One region of the Neobacillus sp. S1115 genome, then DNA from elsewhere that is predicted to be linked to it. Evidence: predicted binding sites of a transcription regulator. Region 1 holds the regulator's gene; each other region holds the start of a gene.
The links. The regulator Rex, encoded in region 1, represses fermentation and respiration genes when NADH is low (regulators of the CRP and FNR family bind a similar motif). The targets are predictions, from matches to a motif close to TTGTGAAATATTTCACAA.

Region 1 (7,094 bases):
CCATGAACACGATGGTCGTCCTTGTTCAGTCGGTCTATAAGGACGACATTGAGCGGCTGATCCGTGAGGCAGAGGCAGTTCAAAACTTTATCGGAGGATTTCTATGAGACGTTCACCTTTGTTTTCCGGTTTGATTTATTTAATACTTGGTGCCCTGTTCACCTATTTTGCTATCGATGATGTCCAAAACAATGGCTGGGGCTTCTTCAGCTACCTTTTGGTCATCCTCGCAACCTTTGATTTTGGGTCAGCCTTAAAGATGATTGCAATTCATTTTAAGTACAGGGATAAAATGAATAAACAATGATGTCTTTATTTTTGATTGGACCAATGAAAGCCATTTTCCTTTCTGAATCCACTTAAAAAGTCCTTCATTCGGCTAATGAAGGACTTTTCCCTTTCAGCTTTCACTCTTAATGTTCTTCATCCCGCCTATCAAGGACATTTCCCTTTCCGAATTCACTCAAATTGTCTTTGATACCGCCTATCAAGGACATTTCCCTTCCCAATTTCACTCAAATTGTCTTTGATACCGCCTATCAAGGACATTTCCACTCCTGATTTCACTCAAATTGTCCTTGATTGGTCTTCTGTCAAGAAAGTGGACAGTAAAATTTAAGACTTTTAGAAACCAAACCACTACCGCACTTCGTTTGGTACGGTATTAGAAATGATCAGTCGAAAAGCATGACTGCTCATTTCCTAACACCAAATGGCTATATTATGAGGTATATGCAACTTCATCTTGCCGGTGGTTTCTCTCGAATTGATTCGGTGAATTGTGCCCTAAAGTAGAGTGTTTTCGTTTTTCATTATAAAAACTATTTAAATAATGATTAATGGCTTTTACGGCTTCAGCCCTGGTCTTAAAGCGTCTTCTGTAGATCAAGTCTTTCTTGATTGTGGCATGAAAAGACTCAATACATGCATTGTCGTAAGGATCGCCCTTTCTGCTCATACTGATATGCATGTTTTTCCCTTTCAGGATGTCGATATAATCATTTGAACAATACTGGGACCCACGGTCCGAATGATGGATTAACCCTTCACTAGGCTGCCTTGTAACAATCGCCATATTTAATGCTTGTATGGATAGCTCCTTTTTCATATGTGAAGCCATACTCCAGCCTACGATTTTTCTTGAGAATAGATCCATAACGGATGATAAATAAACCCAGCCTTCAAGCGTCCAAATGTACGTAATGTCAGTTACCCATGCTCGGTTGGGCTTTTCAACATTAAATTGGCGATTAAGCAGGTTAGGATAAATGTGTAAATCATGATTTGAATTAGTAGTAATGACAAACTTTTCTTTTGGTGTGGCTGTTAAACCCATCTCTTTCATCATACGTGCAACCGTCTTTTGAGAAATGGTATAACCCCACTCCACCAAGTCGGCATGGACCCTGGGGCTCCCATACGTACCATAGCTCTCGTGAAATGATTTACTTATTTTTTGCTTGATTTCTTTACGGTAGGCATCTTTCTCAGATTGAGGTTTATTCTGGATCCTTAGCCATTTATAATAGCCACTTGATGATACTTTAAGAACTTTGCACATCTTCGCCACAGCGTGCTCATCAGAGTGGGCTTGAATGAACGTATAAATTACGCTTGGTTTTTCGTGAAGATGTGCATGGCCTTTTTTAGAATTTCGTTTTCCTCTTTCAATTTTTGTATCTCTTTCTCGTGTTGCTTTTTCAGTTTTTCAAGTTCTGTGGGTGTAAGATAGTTTTCTCCAGCTTTCCCAGCACTTGTTTTAGTCCTGTAAGCTGCCACCCATCGACTAACAGTTTTAGGGGAGATCTCGAGTTCAAAAGCTACCTGGGAGGCTTTTTTCCCCTCCTCAACGATTAACTTTGCAACATATTCTTTATACTCTTGAGAATGATGTTTACCCATGTGAACACGTCCTTTTAAATGATGATTGTATTATAATCTAAATCTCATTTTTACGTGTCCACTTTTTAGACTAACCTCATGATACCTCCTATCAAGGACATTTCCACCCCCAATTTCACTCAAATTGTCCTTGATACCGTCTATAATGTTACGCCCCGCTCCATTAATTGACCTCTTTTAGAGCTATCAGCTGGTAAGCCTTAAAGAAGGAGTCACAGAACGCATCCCATTCTTCCGCGGCTTCCATCGATGCTTCACTTACTTCTCCTAAAACAGGTCTTTGCAGCAAGTCCTCTAGTTGGTCCGTAAACTTTTTAATCGTCTCTGAATCGGCTCCCTCAAGAACGCTTGCCACAAACTCGGCAGGTGAATACCAATCAGAAACCCTGCCCAAATCGCGGTAAATTTGCGTTAACAGCAGATTACGCGGTCCCTCCCACTGTTCGTTTACGACCACATCGCGGAAGATACGCGGCAGCGACGAAAATTCCTCCATTACTCCATGGCCGGCAAACACGGAGATAGCCTCCCGTAAAATTTCCGCTCCCTCATTCGTTGCACAGATTTTCTGCAGCAAGACAAGTTCACGCAGATTAAATAACTTTTTCCTAACTTCAATTGGATGGTCCGATTTAATTCCTGGATTAAGCGGCTTATCCAACTGCAAGAAAAGATTATAGATTTTGAATGCCCCCGCCGTCGTTCGCTCAGCGGCATGCTGGATTCGTTTCAACTTGCTTGCTGCGAGTGGATAGTCTTTTACCTTCTTCCCAAAAACACTTCGGAAATCACTGTACAAATTTGCCTCCCGAGAGGCCCTCAGCATAAACCCAGCACAGGCAATCCCAATTTCCAACCGCGACAAGGTCAATACAATTCCGACTGCAACTGCAATCCCCTTATCCTTTGGACCGATTGGATAGGCACGCGCCCCCTTATATTGAATCTCCCCAGTTGGCAGCTCGGCTGTTCCCAGCTTCCATTTGATCCGATTAATCTCGTACCCGTTGCGTTTCTCCTTCTCCTTATCCCCCGGAAGCCAGGATGGTACGATAAATGTCGAAACTTTGTCAGTTCCCGATATTTTTGCCGTCACCACAGAATAATCGGCATGAGCCGCAGAACAGAAAAACTTATTCCCATACAAACGATAACACTTGCCTTCCGGAACCGCCTCCAAAACATTAGCCGGCAAATCAGAACCACCCTGGATTTCTGTCATAAATTGAGCGCCAATGGCAAATTCGCCGTTTAGCCCTTCTTTTGTATGATGTAATATATCTTGAAGTTCTGGATATTCTTCATCCGGAAATTGGTCAAGCAAAGCCACTAAACCATGTGTACATGTCAGCGGACAGGTCACTCCTGCCTCACCCAGCTGATGGATCAGCATTCTTTTCACAAAGCTTTCCCAAGGTGTCATGTTACTGGAAAAAAGACCTTCTCCGAAAATTTCATTCTCTAATTGATGAACTTCTTGAGGACGAACAATCCGGTCAATCCGATGATTAAAAGCATCAAAGTGAAGCATATAGGGGCGGACTTCCGGTCTGGCAATTCTTTCGGCTAACCGGTTCCATTTTGCAGATACTATTGGTGAAAAGGATAATAGTTTTTCGTGGATTTGGCTGTGCTGAGAACCCGTAAATTTCTTGACCACTTTTTGTAAAAACGGTTCATCACGGTACCAATCAAGGTTGTCACGTTTTTCGAGAAATTCATCAAAGCTGTAAGAATTTTTTCCTCTTGCTTCTGTCTCTTGGGAAACAAGCTTCATAAAAACGCCACTCTCCTCATGAATGATAATTCATAATTTTCAATTTAATTTTAAATGTAAGGATATGGAAGCGTCAAATATAAGCAGAAAAACAAAAAAAGAGGCTGAATAATTCAGACCTCTCCTTTATTGGTGCGCCCTTCTATAACGGTATTGGTTCCACTGAAAATGAATAAAGCATCCGATGCAAAAACCTAGAATTGCCACAAAGGCAGCCACCGCGACAAGAATCGTGAACACATAGCCAACACCATTCCATCCCAGCAGGAATCCTACAAATCCAATTCCCAAACACGATACGGCAATTTTTTGATTAAATTGCTGCTGCTCCCAATCCTCAGGGATATAAGCCTTTGGGTCCTTTCTTAAAAATAGTTTTGCTATTTGCATAATCGGATTAAATTCGAATAAAAGACCAGACATACCGGCAACAAATGGTACTAACAAAAACCATTCCTGTCCGGATAACCATGTTAACACAACACTTAAAACAATTGTCCACTGGTTTGTTTTCACGAGCGGACGTGGGATTGAACGAACTGTTTCTGTCATTTTAATCCCAACCTTTCCTATTGGATTACAATAATTACTTGTGTAATCATTTTACCCGCTTCAACTCCTTTTGTATAGTGATCTGTTTAGGAAAAATGTTTCAAAACGAAAAATGGGCCTCTCACCATTTTGGCGAGAAGCCCATTGATTATTTATTCTTCTACTTCGTCGTTTGGATAATGCTTTAAAAAGTAAACAAGTGATTGCAGCTCCACCGCCAGGTCAATATGATGCACGCGGATCGATGAAGGTACATTCAGTCTCGCTGGTGTAAAGTTTAAAATCCCTTTTACATTCGTTTTCACAAGCTTATCTGTAATCTGCTGTGCAACCGGGGCCGGCACCGTCAAAATCGCCACCGAAATATTTTCATCGATCAAATACTGTTCTATATCGTCCATCGAATAAACGGGAACATCGCCTATCGAACCGCCAATTTTTCCGGGGTCCACATCGAAGGCGCAAGCGATTTTTGTATTATTATTTTTTAAAAAATTGTAGTGTAAAAAGGCTGTGCCGAGATTACCCACCCCGATTAACGCTACCTTTGTTAATTCATCTTGATCAAGTGTTTTCCGGAAAAACGATAACAAATAGTTTACGTTATAGCCGTACCCCTTTTTCCCAAGGGCCCCGAAATAAGAGAAATCCCTGCGAATAGTGGCCGAGTCCACCTTTACTGCTTCACTCAATTCTGCAGATGACACCCTCTGCTTGCCAGAAGAATGAAGGTTTTGTAAAAATCGATAATATAAGGGCAGACGCTTTGCTGTTGCCTGTGGTATTTTCATCGTTTCATTGGACATATTTCTCCCACCCTTCAATTTTAATGGATATATTAGATTTCTCTTCTAAAATCACCGTTTTTGCCGCCGGTTTTTTCCACCAGAAAGGTTGGTCCAATCACCATCCCTTTATCAACTGCCTTACACATATCATAGACGGTCAGGGCACAAACAGAGGCGGCTGTTAGCGCTTCCATCTCAACCCCCGTACTGCCTTTGGTTTTCACTGATGCAGCAATATGCAGTGTATATTGTTCCTGCCCGGCCTGCTCCCACGAAAAACTAATATTGATACCTGTTAATGGAATCGGGTGGCACATTGGAATGATATCCCATGTCTTTTTCGCTGCCATCACTGCAGCAACCTGGGCAACTGCTAAGACATCGCCCTTTTTCATTTCGTGGTTTGTGATTTTTTCATAAATTTCAGTGCTTACTGTTATGCTAGACTGGGCAATTGCCGTGCGTGCCGTTTCCGGCTTATCGCTGACATCGACCATCTTGGCCCGGCCTTCTTCATTAAAATGAGTAAATTCAGCCATAAAAAAATCCTCCTACAAAAAATAATACAATATTTTTATGTCCATGTGTGTGAAACTTTGAACTATCAGTATATTTTTTTATAATTCCATTAAAAATTTCACTTCATTGCCGACATTCGGGTAATACGGTAAACTAGTCGTAAGGTAATAGAGGTGAAAAAAATGATTTTATTACAGGTTAACCAATTACAAAAATATTATGGTGCTGAACTTATTTTATCGAATATAAAACTGGAATTACAAACCCGTGACCGTGTTGCCCTTGTCGGACGCAATGGAGCGGGGAAATCAACGTTATTGAAAATCATCGCCGGCGAAATGGGCTATGACGGCGGCGAAATCATCAAACCAAAGGATGTTACCGTTGGTTATTTGGCGCAAAATACGGGTTTGGAGTCCAATCTGTCCATTTGGGAGGAAATGCTGACGGTTTTTGAGAACCTGCAGGCGATGGAAAAATCGCTCCGGAAGCTGGAGAAGCAAATGGCCGATCCTGCTGTTTTCGGAGACCCAGGAAAATACGAACGGGTATTAAAGGAATATGATGAATTGCAAATAAAGTTTAAAGAGCAAGGCGGCTATCAGTATGAAGCCGATATCCGCTCTGTATTGCATGGGTTAAATTTTTCCGATACTACGTTAATGATTTCAAGTCTAAGCGGCGGACAAAAAACGCGTCTTGCGCTAGGCAAGCTATTGCTGACAAGACCTGATATTTTAATTTTGGACGAGCCAACCAACCACCTGGATATCGAAACCCTTTCCTGGCTGGAGCAATATCTGCAGGGCTATGATGGCGCGATTTTAATTGTTTCGCATGACCGCTATTTTTTGGATAAAGTGGTTACAGAGGTGTATGAACTATCACGCCGCCTGATTCAGCGATTTACCGGTAATTATAGCACTTATCTTGAGCAGAAAGCTGCCAATTATGAACGCGACATGAAGCTTTATGAAAAGCAGCAGGAGGAAATTGCCGCGTTAAAGGATTTCATCCAGCGCAACATCGCACGGGCCACTACTACTAAGAGAGCGCAAAGCCGTCGGAAGAAGCTTGAAAAGATGGAAGTCATGGACCGCCCATCAGGGGATGAAAAATCCGCTTCTTTCTCATTTGAAATTGAGCGGCAAAGCGGCAATGATGTACTGACTGTTGATTCTCTTGCTGTCGGCTATGATGGAGAGAAGGTTTCCGAGGATATTTCCTTTCGTGTGTATAAAGGCGACAGCATTGCCCTTGTCGGCCCTAACGGAATCGGGAAGTCGACCCTTTTAAAAACAATTATTAAAAAGCTTCCCGCTTTGGCTGGAACTATTCAATACGGAACCAATTTGTCCATCGGGTATTACGATCAAGAACAAGCCAACCTAACCTCCAATAAACGGGTCTTAAACGAACTATGGGATGAATATCCACTGAAACCGGAAAAGGAAATCCGTACGGTGCTTGGGAATTTCTTATTTTCCGGTGACGATGTGCTTAAAAACGTTTTGTCATTAAGCGGCGGCGAAAAAGCCCGCTTAGCCCTTGCCAAG
Region 2 (7,094 bases), 1.8 Mb from region 1:
AATAGGATATCCCGTGTGCAGGGATATCCTATTCTTTTAAATCGAGCAAATCTTTAACTCGCTTGCAATATTCTTCCTTTGGATAGGTATGATACAAACCGCTCGACAAGCGGACAGGGTCGCCGAAGAAGTACCGTTCATACTGGGTTTGCCTTGTGCCAAATGAGCTCATCGTCAGGTCCCAGGCTAATCGAAAAAGCTTGACGCGTTCCTCAGCATTTTTTCTAGAGCCTTGCAGATAGGATTCCAAATCCTGTTTTATAGGGGAATTAAAGTCCTTTTCAGTCGGCAAGGTAACCATTCCACTCGCGCCAATTAATTGAATGATTTCGCTGAATCTAGGATAAATTTTTGGAAAGACATTGCTAGCGACTTTAAGAGGAATGAGGCTTGGTCTCATATAACCCCACTCATCCAATTCCGCCTCTTCCTCAGATTTGAGCAGCAGCGCCCTCATCGTTTCAAGTCCGATGATGATTTCTGAAAGTTTTTCTTGAATATGCTGATATCCGCAAACATTGATTGTATCCGAAAGGGACTCGGCAAGTCCCAATAGAAATTCTGTTTTCACAACCTGTCTAGTGATGGCCTGGTGGTAGGCGTGATGGTAGAATGAGCTTTTCTCCATGAATTCATTTGCTGCATCGACATTTTCGTAAAAAAAGACTCTTTCCCACGGAACCACCACGTTATCAAAGACTAAAATCGTATCCATTTCTTCGTAACGCGAGCTGAGCGGATAATCAAAGACTGACTCACCGCTTACAAACGACTCTCTGCAAAGAAATTTAAGTCCTTTTGTATCAGAAGGGATGGAAAATGCATAGGCATCCGCGTCATTTGTCACTCCGCCGGCTGAATAAACTAGAACTTCATCCGTTAAACCGCCTTGGGTCGCTAACAGGCGAGCCCCCTTGATAATAATTCCCTTTGCGTTTTTCCCGACAATTTTGGCGGCAATTGGTTCTTTCGATTTTTCAAAGTTGATTTGCGACCGGTTAACCTGGGGAGTTATAAAGGTGTGGGTAAACGAGAGATCTTGATTCCTTGCCCTTTCATAGAGGGAAATAATATTTTCCGGAAAGCAATTCTCACTCCCTTTTAAAAATAAGGCGGAGGAGGCAAAGGCCATAACGACTGAATTCATATAATCCGGACTTCTACCCATCAGCCCATTGGTATGTCTGGCCCAAATTTCGATCATGGTCCGCCTTCTTTTTAAATCCTCTTTCGTCCGTGGCTGTAAATAGGATAGCCCAATCCGCTCTTCCGTCTCATCGGATAAAAAGGTTAGCTTTTCTTTCAGGGTCGAATCAAACTGTAAATCATATAAAGATGCTTTACTTTGAAGAAGACCTCTAAATGCAGGATGATCAGAAATTTGCCCTTCCAACCGTTCTCCATCCAGCCAAATTTCCTTGTTTAAACGATCCATACGTTCGATAAATTCTTTTCCGTTAATTGCTCCCATTTGACCACTCCCTAAAACATGGAGCATTAAAAAGTTTTGTAATTTATTTTATTGGGAAAGTGGTTGTCCTGCATGGGTTATCCAAACAATTGGACGAATTTGGGTATAGGTGGAAATGTTAGTGGATAATTATTCAAAAATAGGAAGAAAGTGGTGTATAAAAAGATTGTAATGAGGACTTTAGTAGAATGTCTACAGTCCCTTTAAAATAATATAATGAAAATTGAGAAAAAGAGAAAGGGAGAGGTTCAAACGATGAAGAAGAAGAAGAAGAAGATTTTTGGAAGCGCTTTATCTGTTGCTTTGGGAGCATCCGTTATATTTAGCGGAGGGATTTCAAAAAGCAGTGCTGCACCTGTGAACAAGGAGTACATAGTAATTTTTAAGGATCAATCCCAGCTTCCGGCAGGATATGAAAAAATGATCAAGGACGCCGGCGGAAAAGTGACAGGGAAGCTGGATAAGTTGGGGGCTGTTGAAGTAAGTTCAACAAATACTGCTTTTTTGGACAAGGTGAAAAAATCGAGTCTTGTTTTGGATGCAGGTGAAGAAAATATAGTTTACCCAGAGGAAGCTGCTATACAAGAAGCCGCGGAAGTTGGAGGGACTTCTGGTACAGCTGATTTATATGAACAGCTTCAATGGGATATTAAACAGGTAACCAATAATGGGGAGTCATGGAATTTACCAGGAGGAACTGGAATGCCAGTTTCAGGAGAAGAGATTGTGGTTGGTATAATTGATACAGGTATTGATTATAACCATCCAGATTTAAAAGCGAACTATATTTATGGAAAATCATTTGTGCCGGGATATTCGAATGCGATGGATGAAAATGGACACGGCACGCACGTGGCTGGTTCGATTGCCGGGAAAGGAAGAGTTTTAGGTGTTGGACCAGACCTGAAAGTGGCAGCCTACCGTGTCTTTGGACCAACTGGCGGTGCTGAAACTTCCCATATTGCAGAGGCTCTAATGACAGCTGCAGATGACAATGTTGATGTTGTCAATATGTCCCTTGGCGGTTACGACTGGTTCCAAGACCCTGAGTATGTAACTAAAGATGTTATAGCAGATGTTCGCTTATTTAATCGTGCTATTCAATATGCTATTCAAAAAGGGGTAACTGTAGTTGGTTCCGCAGGTAATAATGGGCTTGATTTAAGCAGTCCAGGCCAACTGTCGGGAGATGATAAAGGCGCAACACACCGAAGCCCGAGCAGTCAAACGATGATTCGGGTTTCAGCCGGCGGGGCTCAAAAAAATCTAGCATTCTATTCAAATTATGGAGTAGGAAAAATTGATGTGATGGCACCTGGCGGGGATTTGGGACCAAATTATGATCCTGCCACTGGAGCAGGAAGAGAAAATTTTTATCTTTGCCTAAGTACAATTCCTGGCGGTGGATATGGATATAAAGCCGGCACTTCAATGGCCGCACCAAAAACAGCTGCCTTAGCGGGAGTGATCATCGCGAAGTACGGAAAAGACGTTCTTAAGCCTGCGCAGGTAAAACAAATCATCCAGTCTTCAGCAGAGGATGTGTTTAAACCAGGTTATGATGAAAAGGCTGGATTTGGATTAATAAATGCTGTTAACGCATTAAATCAATAAAAAACAAAGCAAAGAAGCGATCGGTGGTGATCGCTTCTTTGCTTTGTTTTTTCACTACAGTGAATCTGAATTTTTTAAATAGAAACATAAATGTGAAGGAATTTTAAGGGTGCTTTTCCATAATTCTCAACTATCCGTTGACCAATATTAAATCTATATTAAAAAAGCAAATGTATAGACCTAACTTTTACAAAGTGTCGAATTATTTTTGAACATTTGGTGACAAATCTTCTGAATGGGTGTCTTTTAATAATGTTTGGTATTAAGATAGTTACTAATGATGTGATGTAAATCACAAACAAAAAATTTTTTTAACATGATATTTTTTAAATAAAAGAAAGGGGTACTAGCATGAAAGTAAAATCGGCTTTGTTACTGCTTGTTCTCACTATTGTCACAGTGCTTACAGGATGTGAACCACTTATGGTTCTTGATCCTAAAGGGCCGCAAGCCGAAAGGCAAGCCCACGATATTTTGTTATCTATTGGGATCATGTCGTTCATAGTAATTGTAGTTTTCGCTATTTTGATTTATGTGCTAATTAAGTATCGTGCCTCAAAGGCAAGCCCAGATTATGAACCGCCTCACATTGAAGGAAATAAATGGGTTGAGCTAATTTGCGTCGGTATTCCTGTCATCATTGTCACTTACTTTTCAATCGTTTCTGTTCAAAGTAACAATATTGTCGAAGCAAAACCAATAAAATATCAGGATAAAGATCCTTTAGTCATTTATGCATCTTCATCTGACTGGAAATGGCATTTTAGTTATCCTGAACAAAATATTGAAACGGTCAACTATTTGTATATTCCAACAGACCGGCCGATCGAATTTAAGCTTTATTCCTACGGACCAATCACTAGCTTCTGGATTCCACAACTTGGCGGTCAAAAATACGCTATGTCAGATATGGTGACGACACTGCACTTAGCTGCAGATGAACCGGGTGAAATGATGGGCCGTAACGCGAACTTCAGCGGTAAAGGTACTGCTGAAAATACGTTTAATGTTACAGCAATGTCTGAAAAAGATTTCGATAAATGGGTAAAAGACGTTAAGAAAACGGCAAAACCTTTATCAGAGAAAAAATTTGATGAGTTATTAAAGCCAGGACACCTTGGACAAATGACTTTTACAGGGACTCATTTAAAATTTAGTCCAGCACCAGAACACGATCATAGTCCTTCCGCAAAACCAGAGGAAGGTCAAACTGACCACTCAAAAATGGAAATGGATATGGATATGTCAGATCACCAAAATCATGAGTAATTGTTAAAAGGTTTATGAAACGAATTATTGAAAAAATTAATCTCTCGAAAGGAGTTAATAAAGGATGGAGTTCTTTGAACGTTTTGCCATACCAAATCCAAGTCTTGCAATCTATGCATCTATGGTAGCGATTGGCCTAACAGTGGTTGCCATTATTGCAGGCCTAACCTATTTCAAAAAATGGGGATATTTATGGCGCGAATGGTTAACAACAGTTGACCATAAACGGATTGGGATTATGTATTTACTCTCTGCCTTAATTATGTTATTCCGCGGCGGCGTGGACGCGATTATGCTGCGTGCCCAGCTGGCTGTACCTGATAATAAACTGCTTGATCCTCAGCATTACAATGAAGTTTTCTCAACACACGGGGTTATTATGGTCATGTTCATGGCGATGCCATTTATCTTTGCCTTCATGAACTACCTTGTGCCGTTACAAATTGGCGCACGTGACGTGGCCTTCCCTAGATTAAATGCAATAAGCTTCTGGCTATTCTTCTTTGGTGCGATGCTGTTTAATATCTCTTTTGTTATTGGCGGATCTCCTGATGCAGGATGGACTTCTTATTTCCCGCTCGCAGGGAATGATTTCAGCCAACATGTAGGAACGAACTATTATATGATTGCGATTCAAATATCTGGTATTGGGTCACTAATGACCGGTATTAACATGATTACAACAATAATGAAAATGAGAGCACCTGGCATGACCTTAATGAAAATGCCGATGTTTACATGGTCTGTTTTAGTAACAAACCTTATCATCGTAACGGTTTTCCCTGTCATTACAGTTGCGCTTGCGATGGGAACCATGGACAGATTGTTCGGAACTCACTTCTTTGCAACGACAAATGGCGGTATGGATATGCTCTGGGCCAACCTATTCTGGGTTTGGGGACATCCTGAAGTTTATATCCTTATATTACCTGCATTTGGTATTTACAGTGAGGTTATCTCAACCTTTGCCGGCCGGAACCTTTATGGCTATAAATCAATGGTTGCATCCATGGTTATTATCTCAGCATTATCCTGTATGGTTTGGGCACACCATTTCTTTACGATGGGGCAGGGGGCAGTAGCAAACAGCTTCTTCTCTATTACAACAATGATGATTGCCGTTCCAACAGGTGTTAAGATTTTCAACTGGTTATTCACTTTATGGAAAGGGAAAATTCGATTTACCGTTCCAATGTTATACTCTCTAGGGTTTATTCCGCTATTTGTAATCGGCGGGATGACAGGGGTCATGCTAGCGATGTCAGCTGCTGACTATCAGTACCATAACACAATGTTCTTAGTAGCTCACTTCCATAACACAATTATCCCGGGTGTAGTATTTGCTATGCTAGCTGGTCTAACGTATTATTGGCCAAAAATGTTTGGCTTTATGTTAAATGAAAGAATTGGGAAATGGTCATTCTGGACGCTTACAATCGGATTCTGCTTAGCGTTCTTCCCAATGTATATTACTGGTTTAGATGGTCAGGCACGCCGTATGTACACTTATTCAGAAGCAACAGGTTATGGACCATTAAATATGGTTTCATTCGTTGGTGCAGGTGTTATGGCCATCAGCTTTGCATTGATTGTCTATAACGTTTATTACAGTGTTCGTTATTCACCAAGAAATGTTGGTGCAGATCCATGGGATGCACGTTCGCTTGAATGGGCAACACATACTCCTGTACCGGAATACAACTTTGCCATCGAGCCTCAGGTTGCTTCTAGTGAAGCATTCTGGGATTCCAAGAAAAAAGGTCATGAGCTGTTCCCGGGTAAAGTGGAAAAAATCCATATGCCAAATAACAGCGGAGTTCCATTTATTATGGGCGCAATCTTCTTTGTGTTAGGATTTTCGCTGGTCTTCTCCTTATGGATTCCGGCAATTCTTTCACTAATTGGAATTTTGGCATGTATGGCTCTACGCTCATTCGAACAGGACCACGGCCGATATATTTCTGTTAAAGAAATAGAAGAAACTGAAACAAAACTGCGAGGTGCTAAATAATGAACGTCGATCACTCGCTGCCATTAGAATATGGTACAAAACAAAACGGACTGAATATTTTTGGCTTTTGGGTTTTCCTTGCAGCTGAAATTATGCTGTTTGCTACACTGTTTACCTCTTACTTTACGTTAGAGCATAGAACCGGAAGCGGTCCAAGTGGTACAGAAATTTTTGAAATAGCTCCGGTTATTATAGAAACACTTTTGTTATTAACAAGTAGTTTTACAATTGGACTTGGCGTTCACGCAATGCGTCTAGGACGCAAAAAAGCAATGATGACCTTCTTTGTGATTACACTTCTTCTTGGTCTAGGGTTCTTAGGCTTTGAAATTGATGAATTCATCACCTATATCCATGATGGTGCAACATTGCAGACTAGCGCATTTACTGCCATGCTGATGACTACATTAGGTACACACGGACTGCACGTTACCTTCGGATTATTCTGGGGAACAGCTATCCTTTTGCAAGTGAAAAAACGCGGCTTAACGCCTGAAACTGCGAATAAATCCTTTATCTTTTCACTTTACTGGCATTTCTTGGATGTCGTCTGGATCTTCATCTTCAGCTTCATCTATTTGAAAGGAATGATGTAAGATGAGCGAATTATTCCCACGAAAACAAATAATTGGTTTTGTCTTTTCCTTAGTCCTAACGGCAGCTGCTCTGGCAGTCTATTTCTTGAAACTCTCCTTTGCACAAGGAATGGTTGTCCTAGTTGCCACAGCA
Region 3 (7,094 bases), 2.1 Mb from region 1:
GAACGTCCTGAAGAACACCCTCGCCATCGTGTCCAGGGCGGATTCCTAGATACTTCTCATACATGTCGTTCCAAACTGTTGGAAGGTCGGAAACCTCTATTTCATCATTAAACAATCCCTTTTCAATTTCGTAACGGATAATTATATGAAGCGGATAGGTAAGTTCGTCTGCTTCAATCCGTATTAAAGATGGCTTTGACTCATTGATGGCCCGATAAAAAGCCTCAATGTTCACATGATCGAATTGACCATTTGTGTATTTTTTCAGCAGGTCAAAATTCTTTTTCCAAAAAGGGAGGCTCCGGCCAAGAAGATTTTCATAGAAAAGCGATTGCGATTCATGAATCCCCATGGAGGTTCCTGTGCATAATGGTGTACCGATTAACTCTTTGGAAATATTCTGTTCGTATAAGGCATGCCCGCCTTCATGAATGGTGCCAAAAACAGCGGTTCGAAAATCCTGTTCATCATACTTTGTCGTAACGCGGACATCGCCAGGATTTAAACCAGTCGCAAAAGGGTGGACGGTTTCATCAAGCCTGCCAGCATTAAAGTCGAATCCCATTTGCGCTAAGATTTCCAAACTGAACTCCCGCTGCTTTTCCTTAGGGAATCGATGAAACAAAAAATCAGTTTTAGGTTTGAGGCTGGATTCCGAAATCTGTTTTACTAACGGAACAATTTTGTCCTTCAGTTCTCCAAAAACTTGATCTAAAACCTCAACCGTCAAGCCCGGTTCGTACATATCTAATAAAACGTTATATTTATTCCCTTCATAACCCCAGTACCCGATAAATCGCTTTGTCATTGCGACCAGCTTCTCTAAGTATGGCTTGAACATATTGAAGTCAGCTTTTTCTTTGGCTTCTTCCCAAACACTCTCGGCATTTGATTGAAGAATGACAAATTCTCTGTATTCCTCCGCAGGAATTTTTTTGTTTAACTCATAGTTCTTTTTGCATTCTTCAAGAATTTTTCTTGTTCTATCGGACAATTCAACTTTTGAAAGCCCTGCTATGTAGGCTGCCATCTCCTCTGATGTCGACATTTTAAATACCTCGGAGGACAGCACGCCAATCACTTCTGACCTCTGCCCCACTCCCTGTTTAGGAGCGCCTGTCCGTAAGTCCCAGTAAATTAAACCAAGGGCTTCGTGATAAGCGGTCATTTTCTTGACATACTCTAAGAATTCCTTTTCAAATTGCTCTGTATTCATTGTCTTTCCCCCTTTCTCGCTATAAATTTTAACATATTTCTGACAAATGATACGGATAAAAAAACAACAGAAACGAATTTCTGTTGTAAAATAGGTTTATAGGAAAAAAGAGGTTTTAACTGAAAAATAAATAGAAACAAATTTTAGATTGGGTGAAGACAGGTCTAATAAGAGCGCAGCCTCAAAAAATTACTTTTTGTTAACGGCGACCTTCCAAACTTCTGGGCCTTCTTCAAGGTATTCCCAAGAAAATTGCTCTGGTCTTTCCATCATAAATTGGTAAAGCAGCGGTCTTGGATCATGGTCATTGACAATCTGCATGGTTTCACCTGATGCCAATTCATCAAATGCCTTAAAGATGGTTGGATGCTTTTCTCTTGGTGGATAATCTGGTACATTGATAACTTTTGCGTAGGTTTGCATCATTATCACTCCTTTAATTGGGTTAACTTCTCTTTTATTATAGAAAAACTTAGGTTAGGACTTAGTGAGTACCATCACAGTTGAAATATGATTTTGTTCATAAGGGAGGCAAGTCTAAATGAAAGAATTAGTTGGTTTATGTAAATGCTGTGGGAAAGAGATTTATTGTTTGGATGGATTCTTTAATGGAGTGATTACCGAGGATAAACAGTCATATTGCTTCGACTGCTACGAAGAAGTGAAAGAAGAGAAAAATCCGCAAAGCTAAAGCCTTGCGGATTTTTACTATTAATCTTCATCAATGGATAAATCTTTAACCGGAAGCCGTTCTCCCTCTTTATGCGTTGGTTTACGCAGGTTAAATAGGGCCTTAATACAGAAGAGTACCAGGATAACTACACCGATTAAGAAGATGGTGTCAGGTACCGCACGCCAGGTTAAAATGGTTTGCACCAGATCCTTTTGCAGGAAGGAGGAAGCGCGGCTTGCTGCATAGCCGTGATAAAATGCCTCTTTTATTTGCATAAATCCAACTGGAAGCAAGGATAAGAAGACCATTCCTGCAAGACCAATGTTTAACAGAATGCAGCATATCTTAAGCCATTTGTCATTCCAGGCCTCAGGCTTCACAATATTCCTTAACGAATAAAGAAGTACTGCACAGGCAAACATTCCGTAAACACCCATCATCGAAGCATGTCCATGGGTTGGTGTTAAGAATTGTCCATGTTCGAAATAGGCTACAGCTGGCAGATTTATTAAGAAACCAAGTACCCCGGCACCGACAAGGTTCCAAATCGCAACAGAAATCAAGAACCAGAACGTACCTTTGTAAGGGAAGTCGACACCGCCGTCACGCATCATTTTGTACTGCTCATAAGCTTCAAGAATTAACAATGTCAATGGAATAACTTCCAATGCAGAGAAGACTGCACCTAGACCAATCCATACTTCAGCTGAACCATTATAGTAATAATGGTGTCCGATACCGATTACGCCGCTGCCAAGAAGCAGGGTTAATTGGAAATATAATTGTCTTACCGTTGATTTCTTGGTTACGAGACCTAATTGAACTAATAAGAAACCAATAACAACGACTGCAAAAACTTCAAAAATACCTTCTACCCATAGATGGATAATCCACCAGCGCCAATAGTCGGCAAATGTAAAGCTTGTACCTGGGTTGATAAATAAGGCAAAGATATAAAAAGCCGGTACCGCAATCGCAGAGTAGAATAGTAAGTGTATCAATCCACCTTTGTCAGACTCTTTCTTAAGCCCTGCTTTAATACCGCGGAATACGATAAACAGCCAGATTAGCATTCCTACTATTAAGATAAGCTGCCAAACTCGTCCAAGCTCAATATATTCCCAACCAGTATGGCCAAACAAGAACCAGGCATTTCCCAATTTCCCATTGGCACCAAGCCACTCGCCAACCATACTTCCGCCAACAAGAACCACTAATGCCCAGAATAAAATATCAACTAAAAGACCTTGTTTCTTTGGTTCATAACCGCCAACTAACGGGGCAACATAGATTCCCATACCCAGCCATGCGGTGGCAATCCAGAAAATCGCCAGCTGCAAGTGATAGCCTTTGGAAATATAAAATGGAAGAATATCATGGATCCACTTAATTCCAAAAAAGCTGTCTGGCTCGATATAATAGTGGGCTAACAGAGCCCCAAACATACATTGAACAAAGAATAATACCGATACAACCGTAAAATACTTACCTGTTTTCACCTGTGAACTTGTTACAGGCATCGTGCGCAAATCAATACGAGGGAAGTTTCCTTCTTTATATGCTTCCTGCATACCAAATTGATAACGATAGAATAGATATAAGATGATCCCTACCATTAAAATTAGGATTGTAACGCTAGCACCGCTCCACCAAATAGCGGAAAAGGATAGATGGTTACCGGCGTCTTCAAAATATGGCCAGTTATTCGTGTAAGTGATTTTGTCTCCAGGACGAACCGTACTTGAAAGCCAAGCTGTCCAGAAGAAGAAATCAGAGATTTGTTTGATTTGGTCACCTTTGTCAACATAGGCACGGTCTGTTGATGGTATATCAGAATCTTTGATTAGATTAGCTTTTAAACCCCAGCCGTCGCCATTTGTAAAAATATCCTTATAGTAAGCCCTAACTTTTTCAAGGCCATTTACTTGTGCGTCTGTCAGCTTTAATGTATCTTTACTCGCATCATAGCGATTTTTGCGCATTTCTTTAATAACTTGGTTTTTGATAATCTGCTTTTCATCTTCAGTTAATGAAGCAAATTTTATATCATATTGCTGTTCCGCTTTAAAATCCTGCATTCCTTCTGTATAGATTTTTAAAGACTCTGCTGTATAATCCGGACCCATATAGGAACCATGTCCTAAAACGGTACCGTAGTCCATTAAACCATACTTTTGCCAGACAGCTTGTCCGCCCATAATGGATTTTTTCGTTAATATAACTTCACCTTTCGAATTGGTTACTTCCAATGGTCTTGGCGCCTGCTCTTTAAAGATCCAATAGCCGCCGCCAAGCAGAACGGTAAAGCTGATTAAGATGGTAATAATTAAAATGGATTTTAAAAGTGCGTTTTTATTTTCTTTTACCACGCTCTTCGGCTGTGTCCCTCGCTGTATTTCCATTTCCTTCATCCCTTTCTGGTTATCAATCCGAGAAGTATTGTAGTCCTAAAAAAAAGGCAAAATAGTGACTTTTATCACACATATTATTTTTTGTATACTTTTTCACAAATTTGTCACATTGAGAACTATTTTCATTAAAATCCATTGAGCTATGACGCTCATCACATATCTTAGGGGATTACACTGCTACAATGTTATTAAACAAACGATTAAAGAGGTGTTGATTTTATGGGACAAAGAATAATTGAACTAGATGTACGTGAGGATATAAAGAATAAACTCGAACCATTTCAAAAGATTATGGAGGCAGTAAAAGAATTAAATAATGATGGAGATGTGTTCATTCTTCATGCACCGTTTAAGCCGATGCCACTATTTACTGTCTTAAAGGCAAAGGGCTTTACCCATGAAGAAGAAGAATTAGAGAAAAAGCATTGGAAAGTAGTTTTCACAAAGAAAAGCTAAAAGTGATTTGGAGTGTGATTTGTAATGATTTTGGATAATCGCGGCCTCGAACCGCCGCAGCCGATGATGCGAACCTTAGCCGCTTTAGAAGAGTTAGGCGAAGGGAAAGTTTTAACAATAATTAATGATAGAAGACCGATGTTTCTATATGAACAGCTTGAAGAATTAGGATATCAACAAAAAACAGAACAACAACCAGACGGAAGTTTTAAAATAGAAATCTTCCGCTAGGAAGGTGAGTCATATGCTTCCTCAGAATTTAGGAACTGAAACAAATATTAAACTACCTTTTTCATTTATACTTTTTAGTTTAATTGCCCTTATCGCCTCACAGATTCTGCTGTTGGCAAATGGGCATATGATGACGGATGGAACTTTTCGCATACCTGCCATTTGGTCAGCAGCCCACCTCTTAATCCTGGGCTGGGCCTTAATGGTGGCGATGGGTGCAATGTACCAGCTTGTTCCGGTTGCGTTTTTGACGAAAATTTGGAATGAGAAATTTGGATTTGTCCAATTTTTCATCACCGCAGCAGGGGTTGCCTCTTTTTCGGCCATGCTCTATTTAGCACCGCAAACTGCCGTCATTCCTGGTGTCATTACGCTTATCGGAATCTTCATGTTCTTATTCCAGATGCTAATGACGCTAAGAACACAGGCAAACCCTAATATTCTTACTGCTTTTGTAGGAACGGCTTTAATTTGCTTATTTATGACGATATTCTTGGGAATAACGATGATTTACAGTATGAAAACGGGATTTCTTGGCGAACATTACCAAGCTATCTTTAAAAGCCATCTATTATTGGGGTTATCCGGTTGGTTTACACTATTAATCTTTGGCTTTTCTTATAAGATGGTGCCGATGTTTTCCTTGGCTCACGGTTTTCCGATGATGCAGGCACGATATGTGTACGGAATCTATGTTTCCGGGCTTGTCTTGACAATCATTTCTTTCTTTAGCAATAGCAGTATTTTATTGAAATTTGGATTCTTCCTCTTGTTTGCCGGCTTCTCTATTTTCAGCTGGCACATCAGTATCATTGTTAAAAAGAAATTAAAGAAAAAGCTAGACAAACCATTTTCATTCGCCCTTTCGGCGATTGGCTTTGGGAATGTGATTCATGCTGCAGCCTTTATGATTTTGTTCAGCAGCAAGTTTGCCAGTCTTATCGGGCCGCTTCTATATTGCTATATACTGTTGTGGATTGTCTTAAGTATTGTCGGATATTTATATAAAATTGTTCCATTCCTGTGGTGGACCTATAAATACAGCAAAGAAATAGGAAAGGCTAAAGTTCCTTCGTTAAAGGAAATGATGAATGAAAAATTGATTGTGCCGGTCTTATCAGTATTCATCGGTTCCGTACTAGTTGTCTTTTTGGCACTTTTATTAAAAACAACTATTCTCTTTAATTTGGGCCAGTTTGTCCTGTCTGTAGCGATGCTAACTATTGCAAGCAGCATTTTCAGTGTTCTAAAAAAATAATGAGGTGAGTTACCATGAATCTCGAGGAGAAAATTTTTGAAGAATTAAAAAGCGTTTATGACCCGGAGTTAGGCATCAATGTTGTAGATTTAGGGTTAATTTATAGTGTAGGGATTACAGAAGAAAATGATGTTTCGATTACGATGACACTGACCACTCCTGGCTGTCCGCTTCACAATAGTATCACAAGCGGAGTTCGTTATTGTGTCGAAGGAATCGAGGAAGTAAACAAGGTTGACGTTAACCTTGTTTGGCAGCCGGCCTGGTCACCGGATAAAATGACCGAAGACGGCCGCCGCGCCCTTGGCAGATAGCAAAAAAAGGCTGACAGTTCATTGTCAGCCTCTTTTTTATTTCTTACCCTTCAATTACTTTAGTCGGCAATACTTCTTTTATCTTTTGCAGTACATCTTGTTCTAGAGATTCTTCCAACAGGATGTGGACAGTGCCTTGATCCTGTTCACTTCTTATCAGCCGGCCCACACCTTGCCGTAATCTAAGCAACATGTAAGGAAGGTCCACCTCATTAAATGGGTCAGCCATTCCTTCCTTTTTGGCCGAAAAAACGGGGTCATTCGGCGGGAAAGGCAGTGAAAAAATCAGGACATTTTCCAGTGAGCGGCCGGGGATGTCAAGACCCTCCCATAGGTGGATGGAGCAAAGCACCGAATTTTCCTCATTTTGAAACTTGGAGACTAGTGTGCTAATCTCCTCATCACCTTCATAGTAGATTGGAAACTTCTGCTCTTCTTTTAGCCGTTCCTTTAAATTCCTCATTTCATCACGATTATTTAAAAGAATAAGAGCCCGCCCTTCTGTCAAACTGACTTTCTCAATCACATAATCGAG

Region 2: the regulator Rex is predicted to act here: its motif matches at 3,366-3,383, upstream of qoxA (cytochrome aa3 quinol oxidase subunit II).
Region 3: the regulator Rex is predicted to act here: its motif matches at 4,382-4,399, upstream of ACZ5B7_RS21395 (nitric-oxide reductase large subunit).

The regions. Positions count from the first base shown of each region.
Region 1 is NZ_AP038275.1:247,041-254,134, reverse strand. Features, by position in the region: gene ACZ5B7_RS01435 (lysostaphin resistance A-like protein) at 1-107, shown strand, start outside; gene ACZ5B7_RS01430 (YdiK family protein) at 104-307, shown strand; gene ACZ5B7_RS01425 (IS3 family transposase) at 722-1,597, opposite strand; gene ACZ5B7_RS01420 (transposase) at 1,609-1,902, opposite strand; gene ACZ5B7_RS01415 (acyl-CoA dehydrogenase family protein) at 2,066-3,679, opposite strand; gene ACZ5B7_RS01410 (DUF4395 domain-containing protein) at 3,806-4,231, opposite strand; gene ACZ5B7_RS01405 (redox-sensing transcriptional repressor Rex) at 4,384-5,037, opposite strand; gene moaC (cyclic pyranopterin monophosphate synthase MoaC) at 5,070-5,558, opposite strand; gene ACZ5B7_RS01395 (ABC-F family ATP-binding cassette domain-containing protein) at 5,721-7,094, shown strand, end outside.
Region 2 is NZ_AP038275.1:2,074,735-2,081,828, forward strand. Features, by position in the region: gene hpaB (4-hydroxyphenylacetate 3-monooxygenase, oxygenase component) at 29-1,471, opposite strand; gene ACZ5B7_RS10195 (S8 family peptidase) at 1,727-3,085, shown strand; gene qoxA (cytochrome aa3 quinol oxidase subunit II) at 3,437-4,354, shown strand; gene qoxB (cytochrome aa3 quinol oxidase subunit I) at 4,419-6,365, shown strand; gene qoxC (cytochrome aa3 quinol oxidase subunit III) at 6,365-6,961, shown strand; gene qoxD (cytochrome aa3 quinol oxidase subunit IV) at 6,963-7,094, shown strand, end outside.
Region 3 is NZ_AP038275.1:4,399,950-4,407,043, forward strand. Features, by position in the region: gene ACZ5B7_RS21380 (carboxypeptidase M32) at 1-1,216, opposite strand, end outside; gene ACZ5B7_RS21385 (DUF2249 domain-containing protein) at 1,406-1,639, opposite strand; gene ACZ5B7_RS21390 (hypothetical protein) at 1,758-1,907, shown strand; gene ACZ5B7_RS21395 (nitric-oxide reductase large subunit) at 1,928-4,291, opposite strand; gene ACZ5B7_RS21400 (DUF2249 domain-containing protein) at 4,520-4,756, shown strand; gene ACZ5B7_RS21405 (DUF2249 domain-containing protein) at 4,781-4,987, shown strand; gene ACZ5B7_RS21410 (hypothetical protein) at 5,001-6,245, shown strand; gene ACZ5B7_RS21415 (metal-sulfur cluster assembly factor) at 6,260-6,559, shown strand; gene ACZ5B7_RS21420 (ATP-dependent DNA helicase) at 6,603-7,094, opposite strand, start outside.